Regions from separate parts of the Gemmata obscuriglobus genome, predicted to be linked through region 2. Evidence: riboswitches for the same ligand, from Rfam matches in the RefSeq annotation. Region 2 holds a riboswitch; each other region holds the start of a gene.
The links. Region 2 has a riboswitch for cobalamin ahead of GobsT_RS38620 (type II secretion system protein). Riboswitches for the same ligand answer to the same signal wherever they lie in the genome.
Positions count from the first base shown of each region.

Region 1: linked by a shared signal. The riboswitch ahead of GobsT_RS28630 (DUF6580 family putative transport protein) and the one ahead of GobsT_RS38620 (type II secretion system protein) in region 2 are both predicted to bind cobalamin.
Region 3: linked by a shared signal. The riboswitch ahead of GobsT_RS08255 (ribonucleoside-diphosphate reductase subunit alpha) and the one ahead of GobsT_RS38620 (type II secretion system protein) in region 2 are both predicted to bind cobalamin.

Region 1 is NZ_CP042911.1:6,920,590-6,930,738, forward strand. It holds gene GobsT_RS28610 (ABC transporter permease) at 1-473, shown strand, start outside; gene GobsT_RS28615 (ABC transporter permease) at 516-1,685, shown strand; gene GobsT_RS28620 (ABC transporter ATP-binding protein) at 1,678-2,400, shown strand; gene kdsB (3-deoxy-manno-octulosonate cytidylyltransferase) at 2,480-3,241, shown strand; cobalamin riboswitch at 3,274-3,465, shown strand; gene GobsT_RS28630 (DUF6580 family putative transport protein) at 3,585-4,127, shown strand; gene GobsT_RS28635 (cobalamin-binding protein) at 4,139-5,086, shown strand; gene GobsT_RS28640 (Dph6-related ATP pyrophosphatase) at 5,083-5,766, shown strand; gene GobsT_RS28645 (ISKra4-like element ISGob7 family transposase) at 5,908-7,140, opposite strand; gene GobsT_RS28655 (CTP synthase) at 7,430-9,064, shown strand; gene GobsT_RS28660 (IS4 family transposase) at 9,199-10,149, shown strand, end outside.
Region 2 is NZ_CP042911.1:1,322,953-1,333,101, forward strand. It holds gene GobsT_RS05310 (DUF1559 family PulG-like putative transporter) at 68-880, shown strand; cobalamin riboswitch at 1,241-1,444, shown strand; gene GobsT_RS38620 (type II secretion system protein) at 1,577-2,458, shown strand; gene GobsT_RS05320 (SGNH/GDSL hydrolase family protein) at 2,540-3,169, shown strand; gene GobsT_RS05325 (DUF1559 domain-containing protein) at 3,357-4,238, shown strand; gene GobsT_RS05330 (hypothetical protein) at 4,334-4,798, shown strand; gene GobsT_RS05335 (nuclear transport factor 2 family protein) at 4,904-5,332, opposite strand; gene GobsT_RS05340 (PVC-type heme-binding CxxCH protein) at 5,794-10,149, opposite strand, start outside.
Region 3 is NZ_CP042911.1:1,961,991-1,972,139, forward strand. It holds gene GobsT_RS08215 (hypothetical protein) at 1-240, opposite strand, end outside; gene GobsT_RS08220 (DUF7919 family protein) at 388-798, opposite strand; gene GobsT_RS08225 (hypothetical protein) at 947-1,252, opposite strand; gene GobsT_RS08230 (hypothetical protein) at 1,496-1,921, opposite strand; gene GobsT_RS08235 (hypothetical protein) at 2,145-2,534, opposite strand; gene GobsT_RS08240 (hypothetical protein) at 2,656-3,075, opposite strand; gene GobsT_RS08245 (hypothetical protein) at 3,247-3,753, opposite strand; gene GobsT_RS08250 (ribonucleotide-diphosphate reductase subunit beta) at 4,295-5,293, opposite strand; gene GobsT_RS08255 (ribonucleoside-diphosphate reductase subunit alpha) at 5,871-8,186, opposite strand; cobalamin riboswitch at 8,398-8,607, opposite strand; gene GobsT_RS08260 (sulfite exporter TauE/SafE family protein) at 9,103-10,044, opposite strand.

The DNA of each region.
Region 1 (10,149 bases), 3.4 Mb from region 2:
AAGTGTCAGAGGGTGTCGTCGGCTTGGTGCACGAGATGCGCAGCAACGGAAATGTCAATGATACCCCCTTTATGATCCAGGGATGGCAACCGGATAACTTCTGGTACGGCGATCTGAAGGTCACTGCCGGTCGGCGGTTGGAAACCAAGGACCGACACAAAGTGCTGTTGGGCCAAAAGTTGGCCGAAAATCTTCGGAAGGAAGTTGGTGACAAAGTCGTCTTCGTCGCCGATCCCGAGCAACCGTATGAAGTGGTCGGCATTTGCAACAGCCTGGACCGTTCCGAAAACTACAGCGCAATCGTTTCGCTTGCCGACGGACAGGCCCTCACGGGCAAGCGTATAACCGGGTTTAGCGTTCGAGTCGCGGCTGGCATGGCCGACATTGACGCCGTGAAGCAAGCGATCGAGGCGCTCCGTGACCCGCGTGACACGAACGCACGACTTGAGGCCTTCCGTCCCAACCGGCGCTGAACGGCTCGTTACCCCGCGGCATTATCCCACCGGCTTGTAGGCATGTATTTCGCAGCTTTTATCCTGAAGAACCTCACGCGGCGCCCCGTCCGCACCGCGCTCACGGTGCTCGGGCTGGCGGTCACCGTCGGGAGCATGATCGCGCTGCTCGCCGTCAGCCACAACGTCGAGCGGTCGGTGGAGTCGGCGTTCGACACGCGCCGGGTGGACCTCGTCGTGCTCCAGGCGAACAAGCCGCTGGGGCTCGACAGCGATTTCCGCGAGTACATGGTCGAGCAGGTGCGGTCCTGGACCGACGTGGTGGACCGGGTGTCGGAGGGGGTCGTCAGCACCGCCAACACGATCCGCGACAGCGGGTCGGTGAACGAGAACACGTTCTTGGTCCAGGGCTGGAAGCCGGACAACTTCGGGTTCGAGGACATGGCCCTCCTGTCCGGCGAGATGCTGAAGGCGGAGGACACACACAAGATCATGCTCGGGGAGAAGCGGGCGAGCGCGATGGGCAAAAAGGTCGGCGACACGGTCACTTTCGTGGCCGATCCGGAGCACCCGTACACGGTGGTGGCCGTCTACAAAAGCCCCGTGGTCTTTGAAGACGGCGGGGCGATTGTTCCGTTCGCGGACGGTCAGGCGCTGACCGGCAAGCGGGTCACCGGGTTCTCGATCCGGGTCAAGCGCGGCACCGCGGACGGGGCGGCCGAGATCGCCGCCGTGCAGCAGCGGGTCGCCGACCTGCGCGACCCCAAAGACCCCACGGCTCGGCTCGACGCACAACCGCCCGACAAGTACGTTCAGTCGGTTTCGCAGCTCAAGCTGATCAAGGCCGTGTCGTGGCTGGTGTCCGCGATCGCGTTCGCGGTCGGCACGATCACCATGCTGAACACGATGGCGATGTCGGTGCTGGAGCGCACGCACGAGATCGGCATCCTGCGGGCGGTCGGCTGGCCCCGGTCCCGGGTCATCCGCATGATTCTGGGTGAGGCCGCCATGATCGCCTTGGGCGCGACCACGGCAGGGCTGCTGATCGCGTTCGTGGGGATGCAGTCGCTCACCCTCTCGCCCAAGGTGAACGGGTTCATCGAGCCGGACCTGTCCCTCATGGTGATCCTGGAGGGGGCGGCGATCACCCTCTTGATCGGGTTAATCGGCGGCGCGTACCCCGCGTACCGGGCGGCCCGGCTCCTGCCGACGGAGGCGCTGCGCCATGACTGACCGCCCCGCCGACTACCTACTCTACGGCGAGCAACTCGCGAAGACGTACCCCGATGGCGACGTGCGCGCGCTGAACGGCGTAACGCTGGGTGTGCGCGCCGGGCAGCACGTGGCGATCACCGGCCCGTCCGGGTGCGGCAAATCGACGCTCCTGAACCTGCTCGGGGTGCTCGACACGCCCGTCGCGGGGGAGGTGTACTACCGCGGGGAGCCGCTCTCGAAGTGCCCGAACCTGAACCACTTCCGCGCCCGGCAGATCGGTTTCGTGTTCCAGTCGTTCTTCCTGATCCCGACGCTGACGGCGAAGGAGAACGTGCAGGTGCCGATGTTCGAGGGGCCGGCCCTTTCCGCCCGGGCGCGGGCGAAGAAGGCCGAGGAACTGCTCGAACTGGTCGGGATGAGCAAGCGGGCGAACCACCTGCCGGTTCAGCTCTCGGTGGGCGAGCGGCAGCGGGTGGCGCTGGCCCGGTCCCTGGCGAACGACCCCGCGATACTGCTGGCCGACGAGCCCACCGGTAACCTCGACTCCGACAACGCCGTCAAGGTGCTCGACCTGTTCGCGTCGCTCCAGAAGGCGCGCAACCTCGCGCTCCTGGTGGTCACCCACAGCGACGAGGTGGCCCAGCGGGCCGACCGCGTGATCCGCATGAAAGACGGGCGCGTGGTGAGCGACTCCGCGAACGGCCGCGCCGCGCCGGCCGGCGGGCCGGGCTGACGGCCGGCGCGGTTCGCCTTGTCCGCTGGCGGTTGTGGGTTTAATCTCCGGGCGCTCGACGGACCCGGAGGTGAGCCCGATGCGCGTCGCGATTGTGATTCCGGCCCGGTTCGCGTCCTCGCGACTGCCCGGCAAGCCCCTGCTGAGGGACACCGGCAAGTACCTGATCCAGCACGTTTACGAGCGGGCGTGCGAGGCTAGGTGCGCCGACACGGTGGTCGTGGCGACCGACCACGAAGACATCCGTGCCGCGGTGGCCAGTTTTGGCGGGCGGGTCGCGATGACCCGCGCCGACCACCCGTCCGGCACCGACCGCGTGGCGGAGGTCGCCGCGACCCTCACGGCGGACGTGGTCATTAACGTACAGGGGGACGAACCCCAACTGGAACCGGACGCGATCGATCTGCTGGCCGACCTGATGCGTGACGGGTCCGACATGGCCACCCTGGCGGTGCCCATTCCAGACCTCGAAGCGTATCGCAACCCCAACGTGGTGAAGGTGGTGTGCGACGACCGCGGGCGGGCGCTGTACTTCTCACGCTCGCCGATCCCGGCGGTGCGGGACGACGAGCCGGATTTCGCCGCGCGCCCGGCCCGGTTCCTCCAACACCTCGGTGTGTACGCATACCGCCGCGAGTTCCTGCCGCGAATCGCCGCGACGCCGGCGCACCCGCTGGAACAGTCGGAGAAGCTGGAGCAACTCCGCGTGCTCGGCACCGGTGGTACGATCAGCGTCGGGGTGGTGGCGCACGCGCACCGCGGGGTCGATACCCCCGCGGACTACGCCGCGTTCGTGCGGTGGTACCGCTCGGCCGACGGTAGCGCCCGGCGCGCCGCCTGACCGCGTGGCCGATCCGTCGGCGGGCGCATAAGTCAGATTCGTCTCGACAGGTTCGTGCCGGCGTGCGGCGCGACGAAAAGGGAAGCCGGTGCGATTCCGGCGCAGGGCCGCTGCTGTGTTCGGCCAGGGTTCGGGCACCCGCCACTGTGATTCGTCATGGGAAGGCCGCCCGCTGCCCGCTACGAGCCGTAAGCCAGAAGACCTGCCTGTCGTTCACCCGTTCGGTGCCTCGGAACCAGGCGACCGGCCGACAGGCGCTCCGTGCGCGTGCGCACCCGTTTGTCCGCTTTGGCCCCCTCCGCAGGCACCCGGTTCGCCCGTCCCGGCGAACAAGGAGCCGTGCGTGTCTATCGACTACCCGTCCCGTTTGCCGCGTGTTCTTCTGCTGATGTCGCTGGTTGCGGCCGCGGCCCTTGTACGCCAGCTTCCGCACCCGCAGAACTTCACGCCGGTCGGGGCTCTGGCGATCTTCGCCGGGGCGTGCTTTGCCGACCGGCGGCTCGCGGTTCTGGTTCCACTCGCCGCTTTGGTTCCCGGCGACCTCACTGCCGGGATGCACGTGCTCGTGCCGGCCGTGTACGGGAGCCTCGCGCTGAACGTGTTACTGGCACGCCGGCTCCGGCTCCGGCGGACGGCGGCCTCGACCGCGGCGGTCACGCTCCTCGGGGCGGTCCAGTTTTTCGTCACCACCAACTTTGCCACCTGGCTGGTTTTTTACCCGCACACGCTCGGCGAGTTGGTGTCGTGCTACGTCGCCGCGGTCCCGTACTTCCGCAACACCCTGCTCGGGGACGCTACGTTCGTGGCGCTGCTTTTCGGCGCGCTGGCTCTGGCCGAGCGCGCGCTCCCGGCCGTCCGCGAGCCCGTGCCCGCGGCGGCGAACTGACGGAGGCGGTCGTGCGAATCGTGTCCCTGCTCCCCAGCGCCACCGAGATCGTTTGCGAACTCGGGCTCGGCGATGCGCTCGTGGGGGTGACTCATGAGTGCGACTATCCGGCGTTCGTGACCGCGCTTCCCAAAGTGACCCGCACGCTGATCCCGCACGATGCCATCAGCCGTGAGATCGACGCCCTGGTGCGCGAGCGACTGCAAACGCAACGGGCGCTCTACACACTTGACCTGCCGACGCTGGAGCGTTTGGAGCCGGATTTGATTGTGACCCAGGCGCTGTGCGACGTGTGCGCGGTGGCCGAAGCCGAGGTGACCGCGGCGGCCTGTACGCTGCCCGGCCGGCCGCGGGTCGTGAACCTCGAACCGACCTCGTTGGGGGACGTGTTCGACACGTTGCACTTGGTCGCCGACGCGGCGGGCGTGCCCGCACGGGCGGACCTCGCCGTGGCCGCGCTGCGTGAACGGATCGGGACGGTCGCTAAGCGTTCGGAGCAGGTGACCGCTCGCCCCCGGGTGGTCGTGTTGGAATGGCTCGACCCGCCGTTCAGTTGCGGGCACTGGACCCCGGAACTGGTTCGACTGGCCGGGGGCGACGAGGTGCTCGGCGTGTCCGGCGGGCCGTCGCGCACGCTCGCCTGGGCGGACGTAGTCGCGGCGCGGCCGGACGTGCTATTGGTTGCGTGCTGTGGCTTCTCGCTGGAGCGGACGCTCGTCGATCTTCCGGCGCTCCGGGACTGCCCGGGATGGGAGGCGCTTCCGGCGGTTCGTTCCGGGCGAGTGTACGTCACCGACGGTAATGCGTACTTCAGTCGGCCCGGGCCGCGCCTCGTGGACAGCGCCGAGATCGTCGCTCACGCGCTCCACCCGGCCCTTCACCCGCTCCCGCCGGGACTGCCCACCGCCCGACGGCTGACGCGCGAAGAGATCGGGAACGCGCGGCCGGTGACCGTATGAGGCCGAAGGTGCTGCTGTCGTGGAGTTCGGGCAAGGACTCCGCCTGGGCGTTGCACGTTCTGCGACAGCGCGGTGAGGTAGAGATTGTTGGGCTGGTGACCACCCTGAACGAGGCGTTCGGGCGGGTCGCGATGCACGGCGTTCGGGCCGAACTGGTCCGCGCGCAGGCCGAGGCCGCCGGGTTGCCACTGTGGGCGGTCCCGTTGCCGTGGCCGTGCTCGAACGACCAGTACGAGAGCCGGATGCGCGGGCTCGTAGAACGGGCGAGAGCCGCGGGCGTCAGCGGGCTCGCGTTCGGTGACCTGTTCCTGGCCGATGTCCGCGCCTACCGCGAGCGGCAGTTGGCCGGGTCCGGGATTGAGCCGCTGTTCCCGCTGTGGGGTTCTCCGGCGGACACGCCCGCGCTGGCGCGGGAGATGATCGGCGCAGGGCTCCGGGCTACGCTGTCGTGCGTCGATCCGAAGCAACTCACCCGGCAGTTGGTCGGTCGGGAGTTCGACGCGCGGCTTTTGGCCGAACTGACGCCGGGCGCCGATCCGTGTGGGGAGAACGGTGAGTTTCACACCTTCTGTTACGCCGGCCCGATGTTCGATCGGCCGATCCCGATGCGGGTCGGCGACACGATCGAACGGGACGGGTTCTGCTTCGCGGACCTGCTGCCGGGCGCCGCACCAGAGTGAACCGCCACATTTGCAGATGTTGCGGGTGGCACGTTCCAGGCGACCCCGTTCACTTTTCGGAACAACGATTCGCACCGGAAACGCGGGAGGCTCGGTTCGCGCGCCCGTGGGGCCGTGGGTGCCCCTCTGGATTTTGGCCCGTTATTGGTTTTCCCAAAACCCCTTCCACTCCGGCCCCGCTGCTAATGCCCCCAGTTCGACAAACGGTGCCACATGCCCCAGATTCCATCTCGCCCCAGTTTGTTTCATTCTGATGTTGAGCAATTGCTTAACCGTTCCCTCCACCAACCCGCTTCCAATCGACTGCCCCCGCCGCAAACGCACCGCATAATTCAACCGCCCCTGTTGGCCACAAAAGTAATTCAATACGCCGCCCAAGGCGGCTCCGTCGCCTCCGGCGGGCATCTGCCCGGTCAGTTCTCCGATCCAGTCCACCAACCCGGGATATCCGTCTTCCAGCAGCTTCGACTTGCCCCGGACAAACGCCGTCGCGGCTTGGACCCCGGGACCGAACACCGCCTTCGCCCCGCTGGCGAGGTACTCCGCCCCATGCCAGAAGTCGAGGACCTGGGTCGCGTCACGGAAGTGCTGCTCGGACACGTTCCACAACCACTCGGCCCCATCCCCCAGTACCGTCATTTGGCTCGAATCGGTCCACTCCAGTCGCGTGGCCTCGTCGTGACACCGCTTCCCGAACAGGCTCGCCTCCTCCACGGCCGCGATCACCGACCGCGCCAACGGGGTTGGCAGGTCGCGTCCCTCCCAGTCCATCGCCGTGGTCGGCGCACTTCGCTCGCGCCGGGCAAAAACGGCCATCTTGAGATCCCGCCAACCGTCCTCCACAGTGTTGACCTTGCCCGCGTCGATGTGCAACTCGCTGTCCACCGGCCGCTCGGTCCTGGCCGCGGCTTGGGCTCGGGTGAAGACTTCAGCGGTCGAGCGGTGTTGCCGGGTGGCGGTGGCCTGGGCCGCCGTGGCGTGGCAGAGTTGCCGGATGGTGTTGTCGTCCAATTCCCAGCCGACCACCTCGGCCAGAGTCACTTCGGCTTTGGCGAAGGACTGTTGGACGCCCAGCAAGACGGCCATCCGACAGGCGCCCGGGGTGACGTAGCCGCTGAGGCCCAGCCCGCGATCGGCTCCGAACTCGCCTTGCCCGCAAGTGGGGCAGTGGAAATACCTCCGCTCCAGCTCAATCGGACCAACGGCGGTCACAACCGTTCGGGTGTGCGGTCCTTTGGAGCGCCCGGGGTGCGTCTTCGCGCAGGTGCGGGCGCGCCCCCTTTTTGCTCGTCCTTCTCGATCCGTGAACCCAAGGCGGCACCGAGTGTGGTCCGCAACAGTTTGCGCCCTTGATCGAGTGCATGCTTCTCGCAGGCGGCCAGGACCGTGCCGTCGGGAGCTTCTTGGGCCAGACGATTCAGGTCCGTGAAATAGCCCAGCAGTTGTTCCAAGGCCAACCGTTCGGATTCGGTACTGTATTCTATAGTCAGCGTCGGCATCAGTATCCCTCCCAGATTGCCACGGCTTCCCCAGCCGGCTCCCATACCGTTCACAAATGCCAAAATCCAGAGGGGCACCCTGGGGCCGTTCCGCTGATTGTTCCCGTCCCGGCGGGCGATATACTGATAGTTTGGTACCGTCGCACTCCAGGAACCGTTGCTCGATGACCAAACACATCTTCGTGACCGGGGGCGTCGTAAGCTCACTCGGGAAGGGTTTAACATCGGCATCGATCGGCCTCTTGTTGGAGGAACGCGGATTGCGGGTGCGGCTTCAGAAGCTCGATCCGTATTTGAACGTGGATCCCGGTACGATGTCGCCGTACCAGCACGGCGAGGTGTACGTGCTCGACGACGGCACCGAGACCGATCTCGACCTGGGGCACTACGAGCGGTTCACCCACGCCACCCTGAACAAAGACTGTAACTACACCACCGGCAAGATCTACCTCTCGGTGATCGAAAAGGAACGCCGCGGCGACTACAAGGGCAAAACGGTTCAGGTGATCCCGCACGTCACGGACGAGATCAAGTCCTGCATCCGGAAGATGGTCGCGCCGGACGTTGATGTGGTCATCACGGAGATCGGCGGGACCGTCGGCGACATTGAGGGCATGCCCTACTTCGAGGCGATCCGGCAGTTCGCGCTGGACGTCGGCAAGCACAACTGCCTGTTCGTCCACCTCACACTCGTCCCGTATTTGAAAGCGGCGGGTGAACTGAAGACCAAGCCGACGCAGCGCAGCGTCCGCGACCTGCGCGAGATCGGCATCCAGCCCGACATCCTGATCTGCCGCACCGAGCGCGACATTCCGAAGGACGAGTGCGAGAAGATCGCGCTGTTCTGCAACGTCGAGCGCAATGCGGTGATCGAGGAGAAGGACAAGGAATTCAGCATCTACGAGGTGCCGCTGAGCCTCGCCGACAACAAGCTCGACGAGTTGGTGGTGGAAAAGCTCGCGCTGACTCAGGCGAGGCCGCTGGACATGAGCGCCTGGCGGACGATGCTCGACCGGATGCGCGCACCGGCCCACGAGGTAACCATCGGGTTCGTGGGTAAGTATGTGAAGCACCGCGACGCGTACAAGAGCGTGTACGAGTCGATCGACCACGCCGGCATTGCCAACAACGCGAAGGTGCGGGTGGTCCGGATCGAGTCCGACAAACTCGCCGAAGAGGGCGCGGCCCAGGCGCTCGCGGGCGTCGACGGGCTGCTCGTCCCCGGCGGGTTCGACAAGCGCGGGATCGAGGGCAAGATCGATGCCATCCGGTTCGCGCGCGAGACGGGGCTGCCGTTCTTCGGCATTTGCCTCGGGCTCCAGTGCGCGACGATCGAGTTCGCGCGGAATGTGGCGGGCCTGGATGGGGCCAACAGCACCGAGTTCGATAAGGTGTCGCCGCATCCCGTGGTGTGCCTGCTCGAGGAACAGGTGAACGTCACGAACTTGGGCGGGACGCAGCGCCTGGGCGCGTACCCCTGCCACCTAGTGCCCGGCACGAAGGCGCGCGCCGCGTACGGCGTGGACGTGGTTAGCGAGCGGCACCGGCACCGGTACGAGGTCAACAACGCCTACCGCGAAAAGCTCTCCGCCGCCGGGTTGGTGTTCTCGGGCACGAGCCCGTCCGGCGATCTGGTAGAGGCGATCGAACTACCGAACCACCCGTGGTTCGTGGCCGTGCAGGCGCACCCGGAGTTCCTCTCCAAGCCGACCAAATCGCACCCACTGTTCCGCGACTTCGTCGGCGCCAGTTTGGCCCGCCGGCTCGGTAAGAAGCCCGTCGCGGTGGTTATGAAATAGAGCAAGTAGATGAGCCACGAAGGATCGCAAGGGTTCATCTGCTTTGGCCTCTTAACCCTCAGGTTATGCCACAAGTTGGGGTTGACCCGTCGTGTCGGCACGGTTGACGTGTAAGTCCGGCAAGGAGGGCCATGATGACCGATACATTTCCGGCGGCGGGGTTTGGGTCGATTCATTTTGGTAATGTCGATCTGGGCGACGCGCGGGTGAACCGGCGGTTGGCGACGTTGGCCGACCTGTTGGTGGCCAGCGGAGCCGAGAGTCTGCCGGACAAGTTCGCCGACCCGGCCGATTACCGGGCGTTCAACCGCCTCGTGGGCCGTCCCGAGGCGACCCACGAGGCGGTCACCGCACCGCACCGGGCGCACACGCGAAATCGCATGCGCGCCCATACGGGTGCGGTGCTGGTGCTGCACGACACCACCGAACTGGATTACTCGGGCCGGGCGTTGCCGCGCATGGGGCCGATCGGCAACGGGCACGGCACCGGTTGGGAGTGCCACAACAGCCTGGCCGTGGACGCGGGCTCCGGGGCGGTCCTGGGGTTGGCCGCCCAGATCCTGCACCGGCGCCCGCCGACCCGATCCAACCGGGGCGAGACCAAAGCCCAGAGGCGTCAGCGGCAGGACCGCGAGAGCCGACTGTGGGTGACGGGGTTAGAGGCCGTGGGCCCGGCCCCGGACGGGCGGCACTGGGTGCATGTGAGCGATCGTGGGTCGGACACGTTCGAGTACCTATCGGCGCTGGTCACCGGGGGGCACCGGTTCGTGGTCCGGTCCCGGCACGACCGGGTGCGATCGGATGAGGCCACATTGCACGCCCACCTGCGGGCGTTGTCGGCGGTGAGCGCCTGGTCTGGGGAGGTGCGGTGTGGCCCGCACGGGGGCTCGACCCGCACCGCGGACCTGTCGGCGGCCGGGGTGCGCGTCGAGTTGCCGGACCCGTCCGGTTCGGCCCCGGCGTTGGGGGTGTGGGCGTTGCGGGTGTGGGAACCGAACCCGCCGGACGGTGTCGACCCGGTGGAGTGGTTCCTGCTCACCGATCGGGCCCTGGACACGGCCGCGGGGTTACGTGAGGTGGCCGGT
Region 2 (10,149 bases):
GGCCCGTTTTTGCGCTCCCGGTCCGCCCGAACCGCTCTCGCCCGACCCGGCGAGAAGGAGCCGACCCGTGCGCCGTTCGCGTCCGCAGTCCTTTTCACAATTCGCCTCACGCCTTCAGACGCGCCGCCGCGCGTTCACGCTGATCGAGCTGCTGGTCGTGATCGCGATCATCGCCATTCTCATCGGGTTACTGCTGCCCGCCGTCCAGAAGGTCCGCGCGGCGGCAGCGCGGATCAAGTGCGCCAACAGCCTGAAACAAATCGGACTTGCGCTGCACAACCACGCCGACACCAACGGCGGCCGGTTCACCGTTTCGTCGATGAAGTCGTCTCCGAACGTCACGTTCACCGATTGGTACTGGTTCGGGTTGATCACCAACAACACCTCCACCCCGCGGGTGATGGACCCGAGTAAGGGCATTTTGTCCCCCTACCTCGAAGGGAACCGGGCGATCGTGCAGTGCCCGAATTTCTCTCCTGAACGATTCGCACTCCGATTCGACGTTCCGGTCGCCAGTTACGCGTACAACGACAACTTCAGCAGTTGGGACGTGGCGGGCGAGACGATCGTGTCGGTGAGCAACCGGCGTGGCACGTCCGCAACGATCGCGTTCGCGGACTCGGCCAACGCACCCAGCAACACCCCGTTCGACAAGCTGACCGAGAACTGGTACCTGTCGTCCCCGTCGCAAAAGTACCCCAACGTACACTTCCGGCACGACGGGATTGCGAACGTGTGTTTCGCCGACGGGCACGTCGAGACCCGCACCCCGACGATTAACGGGGCACCGTCCTGGGAGAACCCGGCCGCGACGGTCCTGCGCAATAAGGAGGTCGTCTGGGACATCGGAGCCAGCGACATCGAGTTCGGTAAAGAGTGAAGCTAGCCCAGACCATTCACAGTAGTGCTCACGTGTCCATAATTCTCAAGGTGCGTAATCCCTGGGGGGATTGAGAATTTCTGATTGAGTGTCAAGTCAAATATTGCGCGAGCGATCACTGATATTAAACTATCAATATCTTCGCAAGCAACTACCTCGCAACCGTTTGTGCCGATATCGTGAATGGTCTGGTGAAGCTAGCCGTGAACCCTTCTGTGTCTGGCATCGTCCATCCCGGCTCCGACGGACGAGCAGCCGCGGGACACCGGGTTCCGCCCCTGCCGGATCGGGTGCGTGGCGCCGTGCCGGACACCGGGGCATTAGCCCCCGGCGCGTTGACGGTGGAGCGGGGTGCGATATCTTGGAGAACGCTGGACGGGTTCCGTGCCGCCCCATCGGGCGGCGCGGACGAAGAGGGAAGCCGGTGCGATTCCGGCGCAGGGCCGCTGCTGTGTTCGGCCAGAGCTTCGCGCAACTTGAGCCACTGCGGGCGACCGCGGGAAGGCCGCGTGAGGCTCGCTAAGAGCCGTTAGCCAGAAGACCTGCCCGTCAGCGATTCCACTGTTCGAGGCCCCGGACCGGGCCGGCGGACGGGCGACTGCTTCTTCGTGCTGCGCGCGCAGCCGGCTGGCCCGTTTTTGCGCTCCCGGTCCGCCCGAACCGCTCTCGCCCGACCCGGCGAGAAGGAGCCGACCCGTGCGCCGTTCGCTTCCGCAGTCCTTTTCACAATTCACCTCACGCCTTCAGACGCGCCGCCGCGCGTTCACGCTGATCGAGTTGCTGGTGGTGATCGCGATCATCGCCATTCTCATTGGGTTACTGCTACCGGCCGTCCAGAAGGTCCGCGAAGCGGCGGCGCGAACCAAGGGCCAGAACAACATGCGGCAGCTCACCCTCGCCGCGATGAACTTCGAGTCCGCTCACGGCACCCTCCCCCACGCCTACGAGCTTCAGACCGCCGACTACCTTCAGGCCAAGTACCTGTTCGGGTACGCGACCTCGGCCCCGCCCAGTTACGCGGTCGTCTCGGTGGACCCGACCCAGGGGATTCTCAGCCCGTACTACGAGGGCAACAACACCATCAACGTGTCCCCGAAGTTCGACGCGCTGCGGTCGAGCATCGCCCCCGTGTTCCTCGGCTCAACGGGGGGGTACGCCTACAACCGGAACCTGATCTCGAACCCGGCCAGCCCGCAGTCGTACACCGTCAAAGTGCCGGTGAAGGGGCGGACCATTTCCACCATCCCCGCCACCTCGCAGACGTACATGTTCGCGGAGGTGCTGCTGCTCAACTCGAGCGGGAGCCTGACGGAACAGGGGTCGTGTATGTTCGGCTCGCCGCTCATCACGAACCAGGCGACGAGCAGCTACGGCGCGGCGTTCTCGCCGTTCTGGTGGAACGGCCAGTCGATGGTGTCGTTCGTGGACGGGCACGTGGAGCTGCGCGGCCCGATGACGCCGGAGCCGTCGGTAGCGCCGTTCTCCCAAACCACCTGGGACACGGCGAAGACCACCTACAAGTCCATTCAGCTCGGCTTCCTGCCGCACGCGGCGGACGGGCGCTACACCACGGACTGAACCCGCGGGCCGGCCCCCCTGTCGTTGCAAGGAGCTGCGCCGCGTGCGCGGCTCCTCTTATTCCCAATTGGGCTGCCGCTGATGAGCCACGTCGTTCTGCTGGGCGATTCGATCTTCGACAACGCTCTCTACGTTCCGGACCGGCCGCCGGTGATCGAGCAGGTGCGCCGCGGGTTGCCCGCAGGTTGGAAGGGCACGCTGGTCGCCGTGGACGGGGCTACCGTTGAGGGCATCGCGTTGCAACTGCCGCGCGTGCCCGCCGACGCCAGCCACCTCGTGCTGAGCATCGGCGGGAACGACGCGCTCCTGGCCGCGGGGCTCTTGCGCGAGCCGGCCGTGACCGTGGGCGACGCGCTCGCCACCCTCGCGGAGGCGCTGGCCGAGTTCCGCACCGCATATCAGCGGATGTTGCAGAGCGTCCTCGCGCTCAAGAAGCCGACCGCCGTTTGCACCATTTACGACGCGATCCCCGTGATCGGTGCCGCGGAGCGGGCCGCGCTGGCGGGGTTCAACGACACCATCGCGCGGGCCGCCGTCGGGTCTGGGCTGCCGCTCGTCGATTTGCGGGTGGTCTGCGACCACGCCGACGACTACGCGCCGGTGTCGCCCATCGAGCCGTCGGTGGTGGGCGGGGCGAAGATTGCGGACGCCATTTGTCGAATGATTGCGGGCCACGACTTCGGCGTGGCGCGAACGGTGGTGTGGGTGTGACCGACCGGAGCAGGCGTTGCGTTCTGCGCGGTTTTGCACGGGCACGAATCGCGCCGAGCACACGGGCGGGCCTGTCTCGGAAAAGCCATTCTTTCGGTTTATTGTTCTAGATTCGATCTGGTGTGCTTCACACCAAACAGCCGGACCACCCGGCACACACTACCACGTCTTGTTTTGAAGGTCTCGTATGTGCTCTCCCGTTTCGCGCTCGCGGCGTGGGTTCACGCTAATCGAGCTGCTGGTCGTCATCGCCATCATCGCCATCCTGATCGGGCTGCTGTTACCGGCCGTGCAGAAGGTGCGCGAGGCCGCGTCCCGCATGAAGTGCCAGAACAACCTCAAACAAATGGGGCTGGCGTTCCACAACTACAACGACACGGCCAACAAGCTGCCCACCGGGTGGGTCACGACCGCCGCCACCAAGCCCAACCCGGGTTGGGCCTGGGGCGTGCTGATCCTGCCGATGCTCGAGCAGGACAACATGTACAAGTCGCTGGCCCCGGACCTGGTCACCCCTGGCACGGCGCCGGTCAACTCGCTCACCCAGAGCAAGCTGGCGGTCTTCCGCTGCTCCTCCGATCCGGCCAGTGACGACACCCACCCGGGGTACCAGTCCTACGCCCGTTCTAACTACGTGGTGAACCGCGAGGTGACCGGGCCGGACGCCAACAACAACCCCACCAACCTGACGATCCAGACCATCAGCGACGGGTCCAGCAACACCATCCTGGTGGGCGAGCGGGACTCGGTCATCACCAGCGGGGCGGTCTGGCCCGCCCGGTCCAGCGTGTCGTCGGCGAGCTTCGAGGGGCGCCCGGGGCGCGGGCTGAACGTCAAGCACTCGAACGTGACCAGCCCCGGCTCCGACTGCGCCCGGCTCGGGTTCACCAGCCAGCACTCCGGCGGGGTCAACTTCCTGCTGGGCGACGGGTCCGTGCGGTTCATCCGCCAGAGCATCGACGCGGACCAGTCGGCGGACCAGTGCGCGTACCCGGCCGCCACCGGCAACTACACGTTCCAGAACCTGATCCACCCGTCCGACGGGTACCCGATCAGCGGCAACTTCTGACGCCCCTGCGGGCACGCACTCGGAGCCGCGGGGGGCCGCGGCCCTCTCCCATCATCCCCGGCGCCCGGCGCGGCGCCGGCACACCGAGGACGACCATGCGCAAATTCGGGTACACGATCCGGGCCGCCGGTTTATTCCTGTTCCTCGCCGCGCTCGCTGGGTGCGGCGGCGGCGGTGCGTCCGTCGAGGGGACAGTGACGTTCAACGGCGAACCGGTCGATGAGGGCGGCATCAACTTCGTGCCGGTCGACGGAAAGGGCACCAAGATGGGTGCCGAGATCAAGAACGGGAAGTACGCCGTACCGTCCGACCGCGGCGCGCAACCGGGCAACTACAAGGTCGAGGTCTACTGGAACAAGAAGACCGGTCGGACGTTGACGGACACCGCCGACACCGGCGCCAAGACGAGTGAAACGAAGCAGGTGATCCCGGAGCAGTTCAACACCAAGACGACCCTGACCGCCGACCTCAAGGGCGGGAGCAACGCCGCAGTCAACTTCGACCTGAAAGGGACCGCAGCGGGCGGCAAGGGTAAAGGCCCCAAGGCGGTCGGGGACTGATGTCAGGTTCGTTTGATTCGTTGCCGGGGTAACCGGCGCGGGTGCCGGATCGGGCGCTTCGCCGCACGCGGCGCACGTGTTTCCGGCCCGGGTTGCGTGTCGCCATCACGCCGGATCGGGCGTTGCGGCGGCGAACGCCTTCGCGGTGTCGTACAGCTCGAAGTAATCGACCGCGAGGCCGTCGCGGAACCGCCACCGGTTCGCGACGTGCGTTTCCGCGGTTTTGCCCGTCTTGAGGTTGCGGAACGCACACACCCCGAACACCGCCACCCGGTCCCCGAAGGCGATGATGTCGTGTACGGTGTAGTGGACCATCTCCCATTCCGCGCTGAGGGCGGAGAAGTACCCGCGGGCCGCGTCCTTCCCGGCCCGCGCGGCCGAGAACTTCATGCCCGGGGCGCCGTCCGCCACGGAGCGCATCTGGATGTCGTCGGCCAGGAGCGCGACCCACGTTTCGACACTGCGGCCGCGCGAGTCGTGCCACTGCTGGTATGCGTTCCGCAACTTCGCGACGACCTCATCACTCGCGCTCACGGTACGTCTCCTGGTTGCCTGTAGGCGAATACCCGTTGTTGGGGGCCGACCGATTACGCAGCCGCAGTTGCACCGCACTGCGCTGATGCGCCCGAAGCGTGAGTGACGGCAACCGTTGTCCCGTGCGTGTGCTTCGAGTTTATCCCGGTACCGAACCGCGGCCACGTGTTCGGTCGGCGGTCGGTGCGGGAAGTCGTACCGAAGCGTGTGGGCGAGATCCCAGCAGGCGAACGTGTTCGCGCTGCACTTTCTGACGAGCCACGACCGCAAGGGAGCGGGGAACGTATTGCGCTCCCTTGCGGTCGCGGCTCGTTCCCAAACGTTACCAACACCCCAGCCGTGCAATTAGACTTATGCCCGCAGCTTATACCGTGCGTTTATGAGGTACAAGCGAAAACGCGGACGGCCGCTCGTCGAGTCACTCGACGAGCGGCCGTCCGCGGAAACCGGCGTGGGTGCGACTAGTGGTCGTGCCCGGCGCCGAAGAACTTGCTCTTCGGGTCACCGCGGCTCCACACATACGCGACCAGGTCCAGCACCTCGTCGCGCGACAGCTTGTCCAGCAGCCCCTTCGACATCATCGACGTCGGGGCCTTCTTCTGCTCGGCGATGTCGGCACGCTTGATCTCCCGCGGCTTGGCGCTCGCCAGCGGGTTCTCGATGACCTTCACCACGCCGTCCTTCTCCTCGACGATCATCCCCACGAGGGCCTTCTCGTCGTTCAGGACGAACCGGTGCGCGGCGTACTTGTCGTCGATCCGCTTGGACGGCTCCAGGATGTGGTCGAGCACGTCCGCCGCGGTCTTGAACACCTTGGGGTCGAGCTTGGCCAGGTCCGGGCCGAACTCGTTCCCCTGGCCGCCGAACTTGTGGCACGCCACGCATGTCGCCACGGTGAACATCTGCCGCCCGTTGGCGAAGTTGCGGCCGCCCTTCATCTCCATCTCCTGCACCGCGTCGGCCAGCTCTTCGAGCTTCCACTCGGTGCGCGGGCGGTTGAACTTCAGCAGGTCGTCCTTCACGGGCAGCGGGTTCTTCGCGAGGTACGCCTCCGGGTTCTCCTGGTACGCCTCCAGGTCCGCGACCACGTAGAGCGCGCCGTGCATCCGCCGCCAGTGGCCCGGGTACGTGCAAACGTATGGGTAGATGCCCGGCTCCTTCGGCGCGGCGAACTTCAGTTGCTCGCTCTGCCGGGTCTGGAGCAGCTTGCTCTTCAGCAGCACCACCCCGCTCGGCATGTCGGGCACGTACTGCTTCGCCGCGGCGGCCGGCGTGGTCGCGAACGCCTCGGCCGCCGCGCCCACCTTTTCGAGATTGCCGGGCGCCACGATCACGAAGTTGTGCGGCATGATGTCCGTGTTCTCGAACACGAACTCCACCGGCTTGCCGGCCGCCACCACGAACCGCTCCTTGTCGTAGCTCATCTGGTCGAACAGCGTGCCCACGCGGATCACGCGGACCCCGATGTCGGCCAACTCCTTGCGCGCCGCCTTGGCCGCGGCGGGGTCGAGCAGTGCCGCGAGGCTCTCGCCGAGCTGCATGAAGTCGAGGGCGGTGGGCGCGGTGCGCTCCGCCACCGGCAGCGAGCGGATGTACTTCAGCACCACGTCGAGCGTGGCCTGCGCCTCGTCCTTCGGCCAGTCGCGCGACTGGATGCGCAACAGCGCCTGCACCGCCGCGGCGCGGTCGCCCTCGTCGCCGAGGAACTTCGCGATCGCCTTGAACGCGTCCGCTTCTTGGCCGCGGACGGTCGCCAGCGCGAACATCGCGGCCCGGCGGATGACCCGGTCCGGCGAGCCGCTGCCCACCTTGAACTCGGCCTTATCCTTCGGGGCCGGGTTCTTGACCGCCTGGAACACGGTCCGCTTGTCGGCGTCGAGCACCCGCACCACGAAGTTGTTCAGCCGGCTCCCGAGGTTGCCGTCGGTGCGGTTCCACACCACGACCGTCTCCACCGGCACCTCGCGCCCGAGGTCCACCTCCCACCACGGGTCGTCGGTGCCCTCCTGGGTGTGGGTCGAGGTGCCGTCGTTGTACGCCCCGCTCGTCTTACCATCGATCGCCCGGCCCGCGGCCCCGCCGGCCCCGGTGCTGCTCTGGGTCGCCTTGCCCTTGAGGGCGGCATTCGCGCCTTCGGAGAACACCTGCACCTCGGCCAGCGTGAGCGTGCGCTGCTTGCCGGGCAGCTCGATGCGCACGTACCGGCCGCTCACGCTCTTGCCGGCCGCGACCGTCTTCGCGAGTTCCGGCGGCAGCGCGGTGAGCAGTTCCTTGACCTTCGGGTACAGGGCGGCCCGCGCGCCGGGGTCGCGCACCATCGGGGCAGCGTTGATGAAGTCCGTCAGCGCGCCCACCGACTTGGTCGCCGCGGCCCACGCCTGCTCGACGGCGCCGTCGGCGGCGATGAGCGCCACGTGCCCCATCTGCCGGGTGGTCGCGGTGCGGCCCTTCTGGGCGAGGCCGGCCAGTTCGGCGCGGGCCGCGGCCAGTTCAGCCTGGGGCCGCGAGGTCAACAGCCGGGCCAGATCGAACGCCACGCTCTCCTCCGTGGCGGCGGACTCGTCGTGCTGGGTGATGACGTTGACGAGCACCGCCAGTTCCGGCTTCTGGTCCTGCTTCGCCAGGGCCGCCAGCGCCTCGCGGCGGAACTCGTCGCGCACGCCCGGGCGGAACAGCAGTTCCAGGTACACGGCCGGGGTGCGGTCCATCTTGAGCAGGTCGTCGGTCGCCACGGACTTCAGGAAGTACCGGGCGCCGGCGGGAGTGGTGAACTTGATCGGCCGCTTATCGGCGATCGCCTTCTTCACGATCGGGTCGAGCGCCCGCATCGTCTCCTTCGCGACGTGCTCGACGAACTGGTCCGCCGGCCGGTCCTGCGCGACGAAGACCACCTCGGCGGCCTCCGGCACCGTGTAGAAGCTCGCCGCCCGGACCGCTTCCAGGCGCACGCGCGGGTGCGCGTCCCCTGCGAGCTTCTTGAGCAGTTCGAGCGAGTCCGGCACGCGGTCGCGCCAGTAGCACAGCACCCGCACCGCCGCGGCGCGGGCGCGGAAGTCCTTCGACTGGAGCACCTGCTTCAGCAGGGCGGTGTCGACGACGTTGTGGTACTGGTGCAGCCACAGCACTTCGAGCTGGAAGTGCTCGTCGGCTTCGGCGTTGCGATTAAAATTCGTCGCCCCTTGCCTCATCATCAGATCGAGCATGGCGAGTTGGAGAACCTCTTTCGAGTCCCGCGCGCCGAGTTCGATCTTGGCGCGGGCGCGGACGCGGTCCTCCGGGTGCGCCAGGAGCTTCACGAGTTCTTCGGTCTTCTCGCCGCTGATCTTCGGCGCCTGCGAGGGCTGGCGGCCGTCGTAGGTGACCTTGTAGATGCGGCCCTTGGTGCGGTCGCGGCTGGGGTCCCGCAGGTTGTGCTGCATGTGCCCGATGATCGGGTTCTGCCAGTCGATGAAGTACAGCGCGCCGTCCGGCCCGGTCTTCGCGTCCACCGGGCGGAAGTTCGGGTCGCTGCTGCTGAGGATCGGCTCCTGCTCCTGGCCCGTGATGCTCCCGCCCAGGTCCGAGAGGCGGTACCGCAGGATGCCCTGGAACCCGATGCAGTTGGTGACGATCAGGTTCCCCTCCCAGTCCGCCGGGAAGTGCTGGCTGGAGAGGATCTCGATGCCGCCGCACGGCCGGGTGCGCTGCTGGTACACCTGCGGGGTGCGGCCGTGCTTCTGCGGGTACGGCAGGTGGCCGCTGAACAGCGCGGCGTGGTACGGGTTCGCGCCGGTGCCGTCCACGACGATGTCCTGGCCCCACTTGTCGAACACGTGCCCGTGCGGGTTGGCGAACCCGTAGGTCACGTACACGTCGAACTTCTGGGTGCGCGGCTCGTACCGGAACACGGCCCCGTTGGCGACCCGCTTCACCGGCCCGTAGGGGTCTTCGACCTGCGAGTGGTGGAACGTCCCTTCCTGGAAGTAGACCGCGCCGCCCGGGTCGAGGGCGAAGCTGTTGGAGGTGTGGTGCGTGTCCGCGGTGTCGAGGCCGTGGAGGACGCGCTCGCGCACGTCGGCCTTGTCGTCACCGTTGGTGTCCTTGAGGAACACCAGCTCCGGCGCCTGGGCGACGAGCACCCCGCCGTTGTAGAACTCGAACCCGGTCGGGTTCTGGAGCCCGCCGGCGAACTCGGTCATCTTGTCGGCCTTGCCGTCGCCGTCGGTGTCCTCGAAAATCAGGAGCTTGTCGTTGTACGGCTCGCCCGGCTTCCAGTGCGGGTAGCTGGGCCACACCGCCACCCACAGCCGGCCCTTCGCGTCCCACGCCATCTGCACCGGCTTCGCCAGCTCCGGCCACTTCTCCTCGCTGGCGAACAGTTGGACCTTCAGCCCCTTGCCGATCGTCATCTTCTGAATGGCCTCTTCACCCGAGAGGAAGAGGTGCGTGCCGTTCGGGCCGGCGCCGGGCTTGTTGGTCGTGACCGGCACCTCTTTGGGCAGGTTGCTGTCGTCGGGCTTCGCCTCCTGCCCCTTCGCCGCGGCCCAGATCACCTTGTCGCGGTTGGCGGTCATCACGTCGAGCCGTTCCAGCTCCTTCTGCACCACCTCGTAGTTGCTCTGCCCGCCGACGAACTTGAGCCACGCCCGGCCGCCGTAAGTGGAGTAGCCGTCGGTGACGCGGTACCGCTGGTACCAGTGGAACGCCTTGTCCTGTACCGCCGGGCGGAGCTTCTCAAACAGCTTCTCGTCCAGCTTCCCTGCACCCGGGAAGAGGCCCCCATCGATCACTTTGGCGAGAAGCTGGTGCCCGCTTTCGGCCAGGTGAATGCCGTTGAT
Region 3 (10,149 bases), 640 kb from region 2:
GCCCCAACGATAGCTGGCGGTACACCTGTCGGGGTGCATCGTGAACGGGAACACCTTGGCGAGCGACCAGGGCATCAGCACCGGGCCGCCGGGCCGGTCGGCGACCAGGCACACGAACGCCGTGTCGGCCGGTACGTCCCGCACCTCGACGGCAACCTCGTCGTAGGGGTATAAGTACAGACGGACGAAGTACCCGAGGGCCAAGACGGCAGTAACGCCGATGGCGCGACCGGCCTTCAACCGCCACCTCGAGCGCTCCCGCTTTGCGTCCACAGGCGCCCTCGGGTGGCCGAAAACCAAGCTCACCAGCACCGCCCCCTACAAGCGAGCGATGCGCCCCGATCCGCGGGCGGTGTCGGGTGCCGCGCCGGGTTCGGCCTACTCGCGCTAAGTGTAACCGAACGGCCTGAGCATCTCCAGGAACGCATCCGACTTCTGCGGCGGACAGGCCAGAACCGCGGCGACGAACTCTTCGGGCGGCTGGTACTGATGGTCCTCGACGTAATGGACGATCAACTCCGGCGCGACGTACACCACCGACATGGACGGGATCCAGAAGTTCCGCGCGCCGCCGGCGCGGTCGGCCCCCGGAGCGGGGTGCGAGCAAAGCTCACAGAAGTGCGGCCCCATCGCCAGTACCGGCTGCCAGGAGTCGTAGGCGTGCGCGCGAAGGGCGGCCGAGAAGCCCGGTGGCACGGGGCCGGTGGGGAACGAGTGGTCCGGGTGAAGCCACCCGACCGCGCGAACGTGGTCGCCTCGATCCACTTGGCACGTCGTCCCGAGATCTGGGAAGAACATGGCGACAACCTCGCAGTTCGGCACGGCAAGTGGCCTTCTGGTGGCCGAACGATGAACAAACCTGCCGGCGGGGCTGAGTGAGCTGTGAACCTGGAAAAGCTTACATGCCCCGCCGGTCTGGGGCGGCGCTTGGGGCGGCGTCTGCGGCTCACCCCGCCGGCCGTCGGCAGTGCGGGCAGCACAGGTCGGTGAAGTCGTCAGGGCTGATGCCGCCGCCCTCGTTCCCGGACTCCGGGATGACGACCACCACCGGCCCGTGAGCCGGGCAGGTGAGGGCGGCGAACGCCCCGCCCGGCTCGGCTTCCACCCCGGACCACCCGCACCACGGGCACTCGGTCACTGGTGGCCCGCCCGCGGTGGCGACGAGTTGGAGCCAGTTGCACTCCGGGCACCGGAGCCGCGACACCGGGTGGGCGGTCACGGGTTGGTGCCGCCAACCAGACGCTTCCGCCATCCGTGCGCCCTCCGCCGAACGATGAACTCACCTGCGCCGCCACCACCGGATGAGCGGTGCGTCCCGAATCCGCGGGCGGTTTCAGGTGCCGCGCCGAGTTCGGCTCGTCTTTGAGCGGTTCTCACGCTGCATCAGGCGAGTAAGTGGTGCGATGGTCGGCAAGGACATCTGCCCTCGTGATGCCACCGAACACACGGGCGAACTCGCTAATCAAATCCCTTACAGAGACTAACTCCCCCTCGATCAGGAATTTGAGGTCCGGCGGTGTGACCCAATCCCCGCAATCGAATTTTCAGCGTGAACTGGAACGGACTTGCCGCGAAGTTCCTGCTTGGCAAACGGCATCCGGAGGAAGCCTAACCGGTGTTTGAGTCCGTGCAGCTCCTGTACAACTCGCTGAGAAAAACACTGCTTTGCTTGGCACATGGTCCGGACGATTTCGTAGGCTCCGATTACCCATAACCAGATTCGGCCGTAGCAGCAACTGATATCGATGCTCAGCACCGCCCCTTTCCCTGTCTCAACGTTCGGCGAAATGCCAGTGTCGAGCCGCGCAAGAATTTCCACACCCAGCTCTCGAATTATTCGACTTTGGCTATCGACATATATAGAGAAAATGACGAGTGGATTATTGTTGAGCATATCCTCAGCGATTGAGGTTGCTTCCATTTCAGAGTCCTCGCAGTTGACTTGGTTGCCTTAAACTAAATGGAGCCTCCCAAACAAAGCAAGGTTCGCCTTTCTCTTGCCGAACAATGAACTCACCGGCACTGCCATCATCCGATAAGCGGTGCGTCCCAACTCAGCCGGCGGTGTCAGGCGCAGCGCCGGGTTCGGCCATGCCCCCACATGTCGGTGACATCACTCAGATGTCCCGCTACCTGGTTCGGGGTCACCCGCGTCCCTGCCGCAGACGCTCCAACTCCTCTCGCAACCGCCGGTTCTCCGCCTCCAGTGAAGTCATGGTGTCGGTGGCGGGTGCGGGCCGCTCTGCGTACCTCACGATCCGGTCCTCGGTGAAGTACACTCCGGTCCACATACTCGTCTTGCAGTGGGCCTCGTGCTCATTGCCGTCGCGGTCGAGGTAACGGACGCCGTAGATGCGGTCGCTCTTCTCGCCGAACCAGCCGGGGCCAAAAGGTGACCAACTCGAGTCCAGCACCTTGCCGCCCCGCTCTTCGACGTACTGCCTGATCCGGTCGTGGTCCATCCCCCCGGCCGCGAGCCGGATCATGATGCCGACCACGATCACGACAGGGATGAGTAGGAAGAAACCTTCCACCGCTGCGCCCCCTAGTGGCTGAACATCAAACCCGCCGACACCGCCACCGCTCGGATGAGCGGTGTGTCCCAAGTCTGCCGGCGGTGTCAGGTGCCGCGACGGGTTCGGCCGCCGGAGGATGCTACCCTCTTCGCTTGGCGACGGGACAGCCAAGCAGCGACGGCAACTCCCGCTCCAACGCGCTCACCAACGGCGACGCCTCTGCCGCCCAGAAGACTGACACGTCGGTAGTCGCGCCCGCCAGCGCTCCGGTGAGGAACGCCCACTCGCCGGCGTCCCTGATCTCGTGGACCTGAGTGACGTTAACACCGACCACAGTGCCGCGGGCCTCGCCCCACGACCACTCGCCGCACCAGTTCCGCTCACCGTCGTACTCGAACGCGGGCAGGCCAAGCGCCTCGCCCCGCCAGCCCGCGAGCAACTCACAGACCCGATCGAGGTCACACCCAGCCACGGCGAAGTGACGGGCGGATGTGTACCGGGGATCGCTCCCAATCGCTACCACGCCGCGAAGCCCTCCCCCGCCGAACGATGAACTCACCAACACCGCCGTCACCGGATGAGAGAAGCGTCCCGAATCAGCCGGCGGTGTCAGGTGCCGCGCCGGGTTCGGCTCTCCACGTTACCCCTTGCCCAGCACCAGGTCCACCACCCGGCACCCGCGGACGTGAGGCGCCGGGCCGCGGCAGTGTTTCTAGGAGGGGTGAACGGGCTACTTGGCCGGCGGGGTGTAGGGCTCGACCAGAGGGTAGGTACGCTTGTCGATCGTGACCGTGTCCCAGACGCGCAGCCACGGCGCGTCCGGCGTCACCCCGCCTCCGACCTTCAGCCCGGCGGTCGGATGGCGCAGCACGAACGTGCCGTAGCACAGGACCAGGCCCCCGCCCTGGACGGGCACCCAGTGGGACGGAGCGTGGACCAGCGCCCGCTCGGCGTCCAGGATCTGCACCACCCCGAACTCCCGCAGCGGGGTCGGCGCCTCCCCCTTGGCCTTCTCGTACCCGAGCGGGCCGGCGGTCCCCACCTTCATCTTCTCGGCGAACACGAACGGCACGGCCGTCACGTCCTCCAACCGCTTCAGCTCGGCCTCCTTGGCGGCGAGCTGCGCCCGCAGGTCGGCCACTTCCTTATGCAACTGCGCGGCCTTCTCCCTGCGGTCGGCACCGCCGGCCGTGGTGGCGAAACACACCAGCGACAGGGCACAGATCATTCGGAACATGTGAGCCTCCTTACAGTTGGTTGCGAACGATGAGCCCGTCGGACGGCTGGCCCGGCGGGTCTAAAACTCTACGCCAGGTCTCGCTTGGCGACAATTGCGAAGTGCCGCACGCCCGCCACAGAAGGCCGCGGCCATCGCCCTCGGCCTTCTGTGGCCGAACCAGTGTTTAGTGCTCGAAGCACCGTGCCCGCATTCTCAAGACTGGTAAGAGTCTGTAAGTTCTTACCAGTCTTGAGCACGAACCGCAAGAGGCTACCGGGGCAACAGCGCGTCGCGTGAAGGCTGTGTGAAGATTCCTTGCGTGCGGCCGCCGAACCAGCCTCCAGCGCGCCACACCCACTCCGCGCGATCGATCGTCAGTGCCGGTGCACCGTGCGACAGTAAATAATACAAGCGGAAGTGATGTCAATAGTGGCAATTGTCGCAGTCATTTATTATAGCACGGCGGAACGAGATACACATCGGGCAGAATCACCGGGGGTCGAGGGCCGTGGCGGCCAGACGGACCTCATCCATGCGTATCACACGCGCCGCCTTAATATCAGAACTCTTCCTCGAACGCCACGGCGCCGGTTACGCCGAGCTGGTAGGCGGACACCCGGCGTTCGAAGAAGTTGGTCAGCTCCTGCACGTCTTGCAGGTCCATGAAGCCGAACGGATTCTTAGCCCCGAACACCGGGGCGATGCCGAGCGACTCCAGCCGCCGGTCCGCCACGTACTCCAGGTAGCTGCGCAGGTCCGCCAGCGACAAGCCCGCGACCCCCTGGCCCAGCACGTCGCGGGCGAATGCGGTCTCACACTCGACCGCCTCGCGCAGCATCGCCACGATCTGCGCTTCCAGTTCCGCGTCGAACAGGTCCGGCTCCTCGCGCCGCACCGTGTCGATCACCCGGAACGCGAACGCCATGTGCGCGCTCTCGTCCCGGAACACCCAGTTGGTGCCGGTCGCCAGCCCGTGCAACAGCCCCTTCGAGCGCAGGAAGTACACGTAAGCGAACGCCGCGAAGAAGAACAGCCCCTCGATGCACGCCGCGAAGCACACCAGGTTCAGCAGGAACGCGCGGCGGTGCGCCCGGGTTTCCAGCCGGTCCAGCCCCTCGATGGAGTCGATCCACTTGAAGCAGAAATCGGCCTTCAGCTTGATGGACGGGATGTTGTCCACCGCGGCGAACGCGGCCTCGCGTGCGGCCATGTCCGGCAGGTAGTTGTCGAGCAGCGTGAGGTAAAACTGGACGTGCAGCGCCTCCTCGTAAAGCTGTCGCGACAGGTACATCCGCGCCTCCGGCGCGTTCACGTGCTTGTACAGGTTCAGCACCAGGTTGTTGCCGACGATCGAATCCCCGGTGGCGAAGAACGCGACCAGCCGGTGAATCAGGTGCCGCTCGGCGGGCGTCACCCGCCCCCGCAGGTCCGCGAGGTCGGTGGAGAAGTCCACCTCGTCCACGGTCCAGGTGTTCTTGATCGCGTCCTTGTACATCTCGAAGAACGGCGGGTAGCGCATCGGGCGCAGGGTCAGACTCATTCCGGGATCGAGGAGCATAAAACGGCCTCCGTGCCGTCGGTGAACCGGGGATTCGCGCCCCGGGTGTGGTTGCGTTGACCGAGACTGTCGAACGATGGGCGGATGGATGTGGCTGCGTTTTGGTCCGTGCCGCCCTCGCGCTTACGAAGACAATTTTTGACAGGATCAACAGGATAGACAGGATGAAGGCAGACAAATTTTAAATCCTGCTGATCCTGTTAATCCTGTCAACAACTCTTTAGTTTTCATCAAGCCTTGACGCCGAACACCCTTATCTCGGGCTGGCTGTGGTTGCGTTAACCGAGACTCTCGAACAGGGGCGGAATGGGCGGATGGTCGTGGCTGCGTTTTGGTCCGTGCCGCCCTCGTGCTTACGAAGGCAGTTTTTGACAGGATCAACAGGATAAACAGGATGAAGGCAGATGAATTCTAAATCCTGTTTATCCTGTTGATCCTGTCAAAATATTCTTGGCTCCTTCAACGAGTTTTGGTGCCACGCCCTCATCTCGGGCCGCCGCGCCAACACGAGCGGGGCTCATTCCGCCACGCGTTCTTATGACTTTCGACTTGCTGACTTGAGACTACCGAATGGCCCTCACTGGCACGCCTCGCACGCGCCGGGGTTTTCGAGCGAGCAGGAGACCGCCGACGTGTCGGCCGGCGCGGCGGTCGGCGTCACGGTCGTCTTCGCGATGGCGGTCGCCGGCCGCGAGCGCAGGTAGTACGTGGTCTTGAGCCCCTTCTTCCACGCGTGCATGTACATCGACGACATCTTGCCGATGGTCGGGCTCTCCAGGAACAGGTTCAGCGACTGGCTCTGGTCGATGAACGGCCCGCGCTCGGCTGCCATGTCGATGAGCCCCCGCTGCGGCACCTCCCACGCCGTCCGGTACACCGCACGCAGCCCCGCGGGCAGCTCCGAAAGTGACTGAACCGAGCCGTCGGCGAGCTTGATCTTCGTGCGGACCGCGTCGGTCCACAGCCCGAGCGCCTTGAGATCGTCCACCAGATAGCGGTTCACCTGAAGAAACTCGCCGGACAGCGTCTCCCGCTTGAACAGGTTCGACACCTGCGGCTCCACGCACTCGTAGGCGCCCACAATCGACGCGATGGTGGCCGTCGGCGCGATCGCGACCAGCAGCGAGTTGCGGAGCCCGGTCGTGCGCACCCGCTCCCGCAGCGCCGCCCAGCGGGCCGGGTCGGTCGGCTCCACGCCCCACAGATCGAACTGAAGTACACCGGCCGCGGCGCGGGTGCTCGCGAACGACGGGTGCGGCCCCCGCGCCGCCGCCAACTCGCAGGAGGTCGCCAGCGCGTGGTAGTAAATCTCCTCCTGAATGCGCCGGGACAGCTCGCGCGCGGCGGGGGCGTCGAACGGTAGCTTCAGTTTGAAGAACACGTCCTGAAGCCCCATCACCCCGAGCCCGACCGGACGCCACCGGGCGTTCGACGCCGCGGCCTCCGGGGTGGGGTAGAAGTTCACGTCCACGACGCGATCGAGGAACCGCACCGCCGTGCGGACCGTCTCGGCCAGCGCGGCGAAATCGAACCCGTCGCGCGTCACGTGCCGGGCCAGGTTCACCGAACCGAGGTTGCACACCGCGGTCTCACCGGCCGATGTCACCTCGACGATCTCGGTACACAGGTTGGAACTGTGGACGACCGCGCCCGGCTCGGCGGTCTGGTTGCACGCGCGGTTGCAGGCGTCCTTGAAGGTCATCCACCCGTTGCCGGTCTCGGCCAGCGTCTTCATCATCCGCGCGTACAGGTCGCGGGCCGGCACCGACTTCACGGCCAGGCCTTTTGCCTCGGCGTCGGTGTAGGCCGCGTCGAAGGCGGCGCCGAACAGGTCGGTCAGGTGCGGGACGGCTTTCGGGTCGAACAGCGACCACGGCTCGCCCGCCTCGACGCGCCGCATGAACAGGTCCGGCACCCAGTTGGCGAGGTTCAGGTTGTACGTGCGCCGGGCCGGGTCGCCGGTGTTGTCGCGCAGCTCCAGGAACTCTTCCACGTCCGCGTGCCACGTCTCCAGGTACACGCAGCACGCGCCCTTGCGCTTCCCGCCCTGGTTCACCGCCGCCACCGACGAGTCGAGCGTCTTGAGCCACGGGACGATGCCGTTGCTGTGCCCGTTGGTGCCGCGGATCAGCGACCCGCGCGAGCGGATGCGGTGGTACGCCAGCCCGATCCCGCCGGCAAACTTCGACAACTTCGCAACGTCGGCATACCGGTCGTAAATGGCTTCGAGGGCATCGGCGGGAGAATCCAGCAGGTAGCACGAGGACATCTGCGGCCGCGCGGTGCCGGAGTTGAACAGCGTCGGGGTGCTGGGCAGGTAACGGTGCGCGGACATCAGCCGGTAGAGTTCGATCGCGTCCGCGGCGGACTCGGCCAGCCCGCACGCCACCCGCAGGAAGAAGAACGCCGGCGTCTCGATGACGTGGCGCGTGTCGGGGTGCCGGAGCAGGTACCGGTCGTACACGGTGCGCAGCCCGAAGTACTCGAACAGGTCCGGCGCGGGCTCGGCGGCGGCGGCGTTGAGCTTGCGGGCGTTGGCGGCGACGAACGCCATCGTCCCTCCGGCGACCAGCCCGTGCCGGTACCCGGCCGCGATCGACTGCGAGAACGAATGAACGTCCTGGTTCGCAACCTCCTTATCGACGTAGGTCGCGAGCAACCGGGCCGCGAGCCGCGAGTACTCCGGCTCCTCCGAAATGAGTCCGGCGGCGGTCTGGATCGAGAGGCGGTCGAGTTCGGCGGTGGTGGCCCCGTCGTACAGCCCGCCGATGGTCTTCACCGCGACCCGCATCGGGTCCACGCCGGGGAGCCCGCCGCTGCACCGCTGCACCGCGCGGACGATCTTGTTCACGTTAACGTCTTCGAGCGCGCCGCTCCGCTTGCGGACCTGCATGAGCGACGGCGAATCGGGGAGCCGCGGGCGCCCCGCGGGCGGGGGAGTGATTGTGAGGTCGATGGCGGGGGTGGTCACGGCTCTCTCCCGGTGAACGCGGTGCGCGCGGGGAAAGAGCACAGGCGGATGGGTACGTGCGCGAGCGCACGTGTGCCGGCCGCCCGCCGCCTTCCCCTCGAAGGCACGGGTGTGTCCGCGCGGCGCAGGGTGTGCGCGGCGCGGGTCGGCGGCAGGTCTTCGGACTTCGGGCGGGTGCGGCGAACCGCACACCTACTGGCCGTCGCTTCCCGGCCCACCTGGGCCAGTGCGTGTGACGGCGGTCGTTCCCGTTACCGCTGCGTGGGGCAGTCCCGGATTTCCACCGGGTTCCCTTTTAGTCAGCCGCGCGAGGCGCGGCCGAACCGACGACAATCACCATCATCGGCGTTCCGCGCTGCCGGCCGCAACCAAATCCGCGCGCCGGGGCAAACGGGGCGCCGCGGGTACGGGGCAGGCAAGCCATGCGCGTTACGCGGGTTGGAACCGGTTGCGGCGCTGTAACGGGGGTTACAGCGCCACGTCAGCGACCCGACTGGACATCCGCTACCCATTCGCTGGTCGTTCGGTGGCAGTTCGCTGGGGCACAGCTACCACCGAATCCCACACCCCCAAGCACAGGAGCGGGGCACCGAGACGACAGAGTTCGAACGCGGTAATTGGGACTCAATGCGTTCAATTCAAACGAGTTGCGGCGAATTTTATGTGCAGGCGAGTTCGCTTTTCGGGCACGAATGCGGTGCCGACCGCTTGCCCGGAACCGGTCGCGGGGAGTGGAAAACTTCTGGAAGCTCTAAATGGGGGAAATGCGGTGGGGAAATGCCCGATGTGCCGAACGCGCGACCCGCGGCAACGCAGCGAACGGCACCGGTACAGCGGGTCAATTATCCGGTGCGTCGTCCGGATCGTCGTCCGGGTCGTCGTCGAGTTCGATGAACCCCATCGACGTGTGCGGCGGGCGCGGGGCCTCGGGCCGCAGGTCCGGCAGGTCCTCGGTCGGCCCGCGCGCCGGGGCACCGGACGGGGACCGCAGCAGCAGCGCCGGCGCCGCCAGGGCCATCATGAACACGCCCGACCCCGCCACCACCCAGCCCACCAGGCGCTTCAACTTCGCCGGGGACAGCTTCCCGGTCTTCCGGGCGCCGAAGTAGCTGCCGAGGATGGTCGGCGGGCCGACGATCAGCAGGCTCAGCGGGTGCAACCCGCCGCCGGCGCCCCACGCGGTGATCGCGGCGGCCACCGCCGTCGCGCACCCGATCACCATGTTGCTCCCCACCGCTACGGCGGGGTCGATGCGCAGCCACCGGATCATCATCGGCAGCCGGATCGTCCCGAGCATCAGCCCCGTGATCGCGGCCACCGCACCCAGAATGAGGCCGATGACGATCTCCCACACGGCCAGCCACCGGCCCGGTTTCCCGGCCGGGGCCGCCGCCCCTTTCTCTTCCTTGCGGCCGGCGCGGACCAGTTCCCCGCCCGAGTAGACGAGCATGGCCCCGATCACGACGTGCGACCACACCGGGCTGACGGACACGAAGAACAGCACCCCGGTCACCGCCCCGATCATGGACGGCAGGCCCATCATCAGCAGCACCTTGCCCGACACGCGGCCGTCGCGGACGTGCTTCAGCGACCCGGCCAGCGCCCCGGCCCCGGACACGGCCAAGTTCGTGGACGCTCCGGCGATCGGGTTCCCCAGCACGTACACCAGAAGCGGCAGGCGCAGGTGGCCGAGGATCAGCCCCGCCGCGGCGCCCACGTAACTCAGCACGAACGAAATCACCCCGGTCCCGACCAGCAACAGTACGCGCTCGGTTTCCACCCGCCCCTCCTGAACGGTCGCACGGCAGCCCGGTGCATTCTAGGGCGCGTGCCGCCGCCAAGTTGGCCTACCCAACGGCCGCGCGGTCGCGGTACAGTCCCTCCC